DNA from 2 places in the Mesobacillus boroniphilus genome. Region 2 is predicted to be linked to the other one. Evidence: a T-box and tRNA genes for the amino acid it is inferred to sense, from the RefSeq annotation. Region 2 holds a T-box; the other holds one or more tRNA genes.
The links. A T-box is a leader RNA that pairs with one kind of tRNA and senses whether it is charged. The one in region 2 lies ahead of leuS (leucine--tRNA ligase), so its partner is inferred to be a tRNA-Leu.
Positions count from the first base shown of each region.

Region 1: it has a tRNA-Leu gene. The T-box ahead of leuS (leucine--tRNA ligase) is inferred to sense a tRNA for this amino acid. The anticodon was not compared.

Region 1 covers NZ_QTKX01000001.1:1,708,812-1,713,184, forward strand. The annotation lists gene DYI25_RS08685 (hypothetical protein) at 103-312, opposite strand; gene DYI25_RS22590 (hypothetical protein) at 450-584, shown strand; gene DYI25_RS08690 (LysE family transporter) at 634-1,263, opposite strand; tRNA gene DYI25_RS08695 (tRNA-Leu) at 1,403-1,486, shown strand; gene DYI25_RS08700 (cold-shock protein) at 1,766-1,972, opposite strand; gene DYI25_RS08705 (LysE family transporter) at 2,401-3,021, shown strand; gene DYI25_RS08710 (DUF6509 family protein) at 3,760-4,071, shown strand; gene DYI25_RS08715 (cytosolic protein) at 4,107-4,373, opposite strand, start outside.
Region 2 covers NZ_QTKX01000001.1:2,485,430-2,489,802, reverse strand. The annotation lists gene DYI25_RS12650 (LutB/LldF family L-lactate oxidation iron-sulfur protein) at 1-93, opposite strand, end outside; gene DYI25_RS12645 ((Fe-S)-binding protein) at 110-826, opposite strand; gene DYI25_RS12640 (nuclease-related domain-containing protein) at 881-1,825, opposite strand; T-box leader at 2,217-2,435, shown strand; gene leuS (leucine--tRNA ligase) at 2,537-4,373, shown strand, end outside.

The DNA of each region.
Region 1 (4,373 bases), 780 kb from region 2:
TAATGTTTATGAATGTTTTCAGAAAATTAAAAAACCCTCCACAAGTGGAGGGTAAGCTTCATTAACAAATAATGTGGGAAAGATCAAATGAATTTTACCTTGTCATTCTGCAGTCTGTTGAGTTTGAGTTGTGTTTTGAACTTGAGTTACCGCACTTAATGCAGATGAAATTTCATTTGATGCTTGTTTAATTGCTTCCTGAGCCAGCGTAGGATCGGAATTTGCTTTTTCAATCGCTTTTGTCAATAATTCTTGGGTAAGCGTTACATTAGCTTTAGCTTGATTTAGCTGATTAACATCAATTTGAGGCATGAAAGATCTCTCCTTTAATTTTTTTACTTTTTTATAATGAGCATTTGCTGAATTTTTATAATGGTAAAAAATACCCGAAAACCTTCATCATATTTTTGTTTCTAAATTGAAACTATATAAATGTGGAGGTGTCTAAATTGGTGAACAAAGATAGGCAAAATAAAATAAAATATAGTATATGGGATACAAGAGTTGACGAGAAACAACGTAAAATCATTGAAAAATCACCTGAACTCACTGATGGTTTCAACAACAGAACAAGCAAAAAATAGGTGCGGAAAAAAACTCCATGAGGGAGGAAGATGGTCCATTAAATTTACCTTATAATAGTGCTGCTATTCCCTGAAAACCGAAATATACTCCAAATCCCAATAATGAAAGCCCTGATAATATTGAGATAACCCTTAAGCTTCTATAATTCAAAAATTTCCTGAATCCAGTAGTTATTGCGGCTACAAGTATATCCCACAATGCCAATCCAAGAAAGATCATACTGCTATAAACCAACAAATCGGTGCGACCATAGCTGCTGGCGGTTTTGGCCAGGACTGACCCATAAATCCCCAACCAGAACAGGATTGATAAAGGGCTGCTTATCGACATCAAAAAACCTGTAAAAAAACATTTCATCAATGATTCCTGTCCTCGGCTAAACGCAAGGTTAATATCATTCGCCTTCACGATACATTCAATCCCTGAATATGTAAGGACGAATCCACCAAACAGCCACAGGAATATTTGGATGATGGGCATGTCCAAAAAATTCACAAGGCCCAAATAGATTAATAGCATAAAAATAGCATCGGCAATCATTGATCCTGCACCGACGATCCATGCATGCCAGAAACCATTTTTGATGCCCTTGTCCAATCTGGCGGAATTGACCGGTCCAATTGGTGCAGCCAATGTTAACCCAAGAAAAATATAGCTTACTAGTAAACTCACACTCAATTCCTCTTCCTCCAGCACACAGAAACTTTGTAAATTGTATGCCGTGAAATAAAAACTTAATACAACATGTCCAGTTTCCCTCAAAAAAATGAATTGAAATTGCTTTTTCCTGTGCTATAATTTTTTTAAATACTTATTCGCGGGTGTGGCGGAATCGGCAGACGCGCTAGATTCAGGTTCTAGTGGTGGCAACACCGTGGAGGTTCAAGTCCTCTCATCCGCATACAAAGAAGGTGCCTAGAAATGGGCACTTTTTTTGTTTATAAAAAAGGCTATTTTCGCATTAAATGTTGCTTTTCGATCAAGTAACTGCTTCAGCACCCTTAATGGTATCGGGGCTCTTTTGAGGAGGCTTCTGAGCTAGAATTTGCATCAATACTCGTAAAAACCCAGGTGCCGGTTTTTACTTTCGCTGTGAAAGCAACAAAGTTTACGAAAAGAGCGTTAAAAAAAGAAAAAAACAGCCTGGAATCATCCAGACTGTTTTCACCTTATCTTATCATTATCCGATTAGATTCTGACTATGGTTGTTAACCACTTCAAGAACCTTAGTTGTCTGCTCCATATCACTTTGACAAATTGGGCAAGCGGGGACATTGCTGCTTTTAAAATTGTCGCGAACCCAGCAATTGCAATCATCAGAAGTACATACCCATACTTTCGTTTCAGCGGTTACGATCTCTTCAGGCGGTTTTCTTCCAAATGCCATTTCCTCACGCTCCTATAGGTTTAGTTATGGTCCTTTTCGATTTTGAAGGCTTCCACTACATCATCCAGTTGATTGTCAGGATTTTCGAAAAAAAGGAAGCAACAAAATATTCGAAAAGACCTTATCATCGTTCGATTGATAAAAAAATTCATTTATTATAAAAAGCCGGCAAATGAAACTTTTTATAATAAATGAATGCTCCGAAAGTTGATATCTATTCCATTTTACCACACTTTCTTATTTTTACCAAAAGTGACACATTGGCAGTGCCTGCGCAACAGTTACTAGTATATTCTTTTCATCCAAAATTTATTAAAACTGCCCTTAAAAAATACATTGATTATACAGAAATAGGTTGTACACCTTCAGTATTCTGAATAGAAATAGTACAAGCAAATTACGCTTTGACTATTGGAGGTATTTTAAAAGTGAATGTCTTCTTAGGCTATATTTTCCTTGGATTATCACTCGCCGCCCCAATTGGCCCTGTAAATGCAGCGCAGATGGACAAAGGGATCAAGAGCGGCTTTTTTCAAGCCTGGCTTCTCGGCTTAGGTGCCCTCACAGCAGATATTATCTATATGCTGACAGTCTATCTTGGAGTAGTTAAATATCTGGAGACTCCGTTCATGCAATCTTTTCTCTGGCTGTTTGGATTCTTTGTCTTGATATATACAGGAATAGAGACGATCATCGGCTCAGGTAAAATCGTCATCGATAATCGAAGCCAGGATTCTGGTTTCAAGTCTTTTTTGTCTGGGTTTATCATGTCTATTTCCAATCCACTGACAATATTATTTTGGCTGGGGATTTACGGATCTGTCCTTGCCAAGACCGCTTCATCTTACGGAACTGGCGAACTTGTCATTTACAGCTTTGGCATCATACTAGGCCTTATTCTCTGGGATATCGTTATGGCCGCTATTTCCAGCAGCTTCCGTAAGCTGCTTACAACAAGGTTACTGACGATTATTTCCCTTATATCTGGAATTTCATTAATTGGCTTTGCTCTGTTTTTTGGATATCAAGCATTGAAGCTTTTTCTTTGAAAAAGAGTGCCATGAGAAGGAAGTCCCATATCCTGAAAAGCTGTCATAATAACAACGGATTCTTGACAGCTTTGACTTCATTTCATGAAAAGCTGTCACAATAACAACGGATTCTTGACAGCTTTGACTCCATTTCCTGAAAACCTGTCACAATAACAACGGATTCTTGACAGCTTTGACTTCATTTCCTGAAAAGCTGTCACAATAACAACGGATTCTTGACAGCTTTGACTTCATTTCCTGAAAACCTGTCACAATAACAACGGATTCTTGACAGCTTTGACTTCATTTCCTGAAAAGCTGTCACAATAACAACGGATTCTTGACAGCTTTGACTTCATTTCCTGAAAACCTGTCACAATAACAACGGATTCTTGACAGCTTTGACTTCATTTCCTGAAAAGCTGTCACAATAACAACGGATTCTTGACAGCTTTGACTTCATTTCCTGAAAAGCCGTCTAAATAACACAGGAATTTCTTTGTTTATAAATCGCAGATACATGACTGGTCTCTGTCCAGCGCATAAACTCCGGCATGTTCCTGGTTTCAAGCACAGCGCATGCAACAGGACTCATATGGTTATGTTTCCGGTTTAGGTTTCCACATACTGCTCCGCTTTCATTAGGTCAGAAAGCTGCTCTTTGTCCAGCATTCTTTCTCTTACCGCGAATTTCTTGATTGTTTTCGGGGTTTTCGATATATAATAGAGGTGACAAAATTAAAAGGATGAGCATTCATGAATATTACCGGACATACTACCGAGATCCTTGATGATCCATTTGGACTTCTTACAGGGAACAGATATGAATATTTTTTAAATATCGAGGTAGACGAAGAGGATGAGCTCTATACTGAAAAAGGCCTGCTATTGAAGGTGCTTTTCCTGGTAAACGGAGAAGAAAGACGGATCCTGCAAAGCTATTTCATTGAACAGGAAACAGAGAAGGTCCTCGATTTTGAACTTGAAGATGATGAAGTGGTGCAAGTAAAAAAGTATTGTGAGGAAAACTTGCCAGCTGAGGATGAAAAAGAAGAGGAATCAAACTAAAAAGAGCAGAAATTCTGCTCTTTTTTTATTTGTAATTATACCTCTACTGTCTTACCTTCCTCAACAATATGATAAAGGAGATGGGCAAGGTGTTGAACAGGTCCAAGTTCCCCCTCTTCTTCGTTAAGTTCTTCAGTAAATTCCAGGTCATTCAAATACAATGCTGAAAATTCATAGAAATCCTTCAGTTCGAAGCCGTAACAGTTCGAAGGCTCCTCCTTTTGTTCCTCATATTGAAGCATCAAATAAGACTCTTGTCCGTCTTTATCTTCCGCATCAAAAAAGACAAAGAAACCAATATT
Region 2 (4,373 bases):
CTGAGCTCCGGCAACCGCGCCTCTCATGAATGAGTCATTAATGCCATTCTCCACACGCTTTTTAAAGTCATTAGTACCGATTTTCATTGGCATAGGAAGTCCTCCTTCTTTATCGACTATTCAGCACTTCGGCGATATGCAGCACCTTGATGGGCTTGCCCTTTCGGTCGATCCGTCCACCGATGTTCATCAGGCAGCCAGCGTCAGCCCCAATCAAATAATCTGCACTTGTTTCTTCAACGTGCATCACCTTTTCATCGACCATCTGCTCTGAAATCTGCGCCATTTTTACTGAAAAAGTACCGCCGAACCCGCAGCATTGCTCCTTGCTCGGAAGCTCGGTAAATTCAAGATCCTTCACATTTCCCAATAGAATCATAGGTGCCTTTTTCACCCCAAGCAATCTCGTCATATGGCAAGAAGTGTGGTAGGTAACCTTACCCTTGAACCGGGCTCCAACGTCTTCGATTTTTAAAACATCTACAATGAATTGTGTCAGCTCATACGATTTTGCCGCCAGATTCTTCGCTTTTGATTCCCAAACAGGGTCTCCCTTGAAAATATGGGGATACTCATGGAACATCGCAATGCATGAACCAGAAGGGGAGACGACATACTCGGCATCCGCGAACGTATCAATCATCGACTTCATCGCCGCTTTCACTTCTTTTACATAACCACTGTTATACGCTGGCTGCCCGCAGCAAACCTGCGATTCAGGAAAATCAATTTCGCAGCCAAGCCGCTCCAGCAGCTCCACCGTCGCTTTTCCCACATTGCCCTGGAACATATCAACCAAACAAGTCGCAAAAAGAGTCACCTTCATCGTTCCGCCTCTTTTCCTCTACCTTTTTACAATAATTGTACTATATAAAATTAGTCAGCTGAAAAAATCTTTTGGCGGGGAATATATTCTGTTTTTCTTTGATCCGGAAGGGATGGGGTTAATGGATTTCAATATATGAGTGGCAAGATCAACAGAGTCAATTCCTAAGAACTCACGAAGCTGTTGATTGTCGATGGAAAAACCATGTAGTAGAAAAAAGTCTTTAATAGCGGAGATATGGGCAGTTTTTGAAAGGTGGCTGCAGGAGGAGCATATCCAATTCCCATGTATCCTTTTCATTCCAAATTGATGACATTCAGGGCATTGGATGCCTTTAATTAATTCATTAAGCGGGAGATTCAATACCTTTGGATCAACGATTAGTGGCTGATGAGATTTAATTAATTTGTGAGCAATCTTCTTTAGGTCCTTCATTGTGAGCGTTTCGGATTTGAATTTCAGTTTCATATCTTCAATTTTATAAAGTGCGCGCGCTGTACGGAAAACTCTATAGAATACTTCAGGGGAATTGTTTGAGTTTTTGATGATTGTTTGTGCGCTGCTGATGGTGACAAAATACTCTATAGGTGGGTAGGAGAATGAATTGTTTTTCAGCCAGGTGGTTAAGTTTGAGGTTTGAATCTTCGCCTGTAAAATGGGATTCCCATATGTATCTTGTTTTCCATCAATAGTTCTGATCAATTGATCAAATGTTAAATCAATGTCAATTTCACCAGCGTAGTTTTTGGATTCGAAATTAATAAAAAATGAAGGGGAAAGGAGAAGGGTATCAATTTGAAAGTGGGTTTCAAAATGAGGAAGCCTCAAGCCTTGGAGGAGGATAAATTCCTTCTCCGGAAGTTGTGCAAGATAATAATCCAAATCAACTTCTCCTTTGTACCCGGCCTTTAATTTCATCAATTTTGTCTGGAACTCTTTCTTACGGGGGTGGTTAAAGGGCAGTCTTTTCACAACAGCTTCATAAATAAGAATTTTCACTGGAATTGTCCTCTTTTTTAAAATCAAGTACATCACTCCTTTTCATTTCACTCAGATTTTACCTCTTTTATGGAAAGAATACAGTGAGAAAACTCCCTCAGCGTGAAAAATATTAGTAAAACTCTTAGAAAAAATATTTATTCGGAAATCAGGTTTGTTTAATCGTAAATAAATGAATTTGTTCGCAAAAAAAGAAATTTATTCGCAAAAAGTAATGCTTTATTCGCAAACTGGAAATCTCGAGCGATTTTTTCCAGAAATGTGTCCGAAAGTATAGCAAAATTCCCGCACAAATTTGACCAAACCTTCATAAACTACTCTCCATAATCATTTATTTCATCGCCGCTTGCATATGGGAGGGAATTTTATTACAATATCTCTATATTCATAATGAAAGACTTCGACAAGGAGTAGTAGTGGTGCAAAGCCTGATGAAGAGAGCTGGCGGTGGGTGCAAGCCAGACAGGACCATCATGAACTCGCCTTTGAGTCGCAGACGTGAAACACAAGTAGCGTTTGCCGTTTTCCGCGTTAAGGATGAATGAAGCGAGTGTTACACACTAATTTGGGTGGTACCGCGGGAGATCATACATAACCTCTCGTCCCTTTTACAGGGGCGGGAGTTTTTTATTTTTCAGGAGTCATCGCACTTTACGATCAACAAGCTCCATCCGCTAAAATAAATCGAAACCAAACAGGAGGACATTTACGATGAGTTTTAACCATCAGGAAATCGAGAAAAAATGGCAAGCTTATTGGGAACAGAACAAAACGTTCAAAACAACTGAAGATAAAGGGAAAGAGAAGTTCTACGCGTTGGATATGTTCCCGTATCCATCTGGTGCCGGCCTTCACGTTGGCCACCCGGAAGGATACACAGCGACTGACATCCTTTCACGCATGAAAAGGATGCAGGGCTTCAACGTTCTTCATCCAATGGGATGGGATGCATTCGGCCTTCCGGCAGAGCAGTATGCATTAGATACTGGGAATGACCCGGCAGAGTTCACGGAACAGAACATCAACACGTTCCGCCGCCAAATCAAGGCATTAGGTTTTTCATATGACTGGGACCGCGAAGTCAACACGACTGACCCTGAATATTATAAGTGGACGCAATGGATTTTCCTTAAGCTTTATGAAAAAGGCCTTGCGTACATTGATGAAGTTGCGGTTAACTGGTGTCCGGCTCTCGGAACCGTTTTAGCGAACGAAGAAGTAATCGACGGTAAAAGTGAGCGCGGCGGACATCCGGTTGAACGCCGTCCGATGAGACAGTGGATGCTCAAAATCACTGCCTACGCAGATCGCCTTCTTGAGGATCTAGATTTACTTGATTGGCCGGAAAGCCTTAAGGATATGCAGCGCAACTGGATCGGACGTTCAGAAGGTGCCGAAATTACTTTCAACATCGACGGACACGAGGGAACGTTCACCGTGTTCACGACTCGTCCAGATACATTGTTCGGCGCAACGTATGCAGTATTAGCACCTGAGCATCAATTGGTTGATAGAATCACTACTGCTGAACAGCGTGCAGCAATTGAAAAATATATTGATGAAATCAAGAGCAAGAGCGACCTTGAGCGTACGGATCTTGCCAAGGACAAAACTGGTGTCTTCACTGGTGCGTATGCAATCAACCCAGCGAACGGCGAAAAAATGCCAATCTGGATTGCGGACTATGTACTTGCTTCATATGGAACTGGTGCAATCATGGCAGTACCTGGCCATGACGAGCGCGACTACGAGTTTGCTAAAAAATTCGATCTGGAAATCAGAGAAGTTGTTGCAGGCGGAGACATCGAAAAAGAAGCTTACACTGGCGACGGTGAGCACATCAACTCTGAATTCCTTAACGGCATGGGCAAGGAAGAGGCAATCAATAAGATGATTGCATGGCTTGAGGATAAGGGTATCGGGACAAAGAAGGTTACTTATCGCCTTCGCGACTGGCTGTTCAGCCGCCAGCGCTACTGGGGTGAGCCGATTCCAATCATCCACTGGGAAGATGGCACAATGTCAGCTGTTCCAGAAGACCAGCTGCCACTAGTTCTTCCTAAAACGACGGAAATCAAGCCATCAGGCACTGGTGAATCGCCACTTGCCATTATTGATGACTGGGTGAATGTTGTCGATCCTGAAACAGGTAAAAAAGGCCGCAGGGAAACGAATACGATGCCGCAATGGGCCGGAAGCTGCTGGTACTACTTGCGCTACATCGATCCGAAGAACGATCAGGCACTTGCAGATGAAGAAAAATTAAAGCAGTGGCTTCCTGTTGACATCTATATCGGAGGAGCAGAGCACGCGGTATTACACTTGCTTTACGCTCGTTTCTGGCATAAGGTCCTTTACGATGTGGGAGTCGTCCACACGAAGGAGCCATTCCAGAAGCTATTCAACCAGGGAATGATCCTTGGCGAAAATAATGAAAAAATGAGCAAATCAAAAGGCAATGTCGTCAATCCGGATGAGATTGTTGCCAGCCATGGTGCGGATACGCTTCGCCTTTACGAAATGTTCATGGGACCGCTTGAAGCATCCA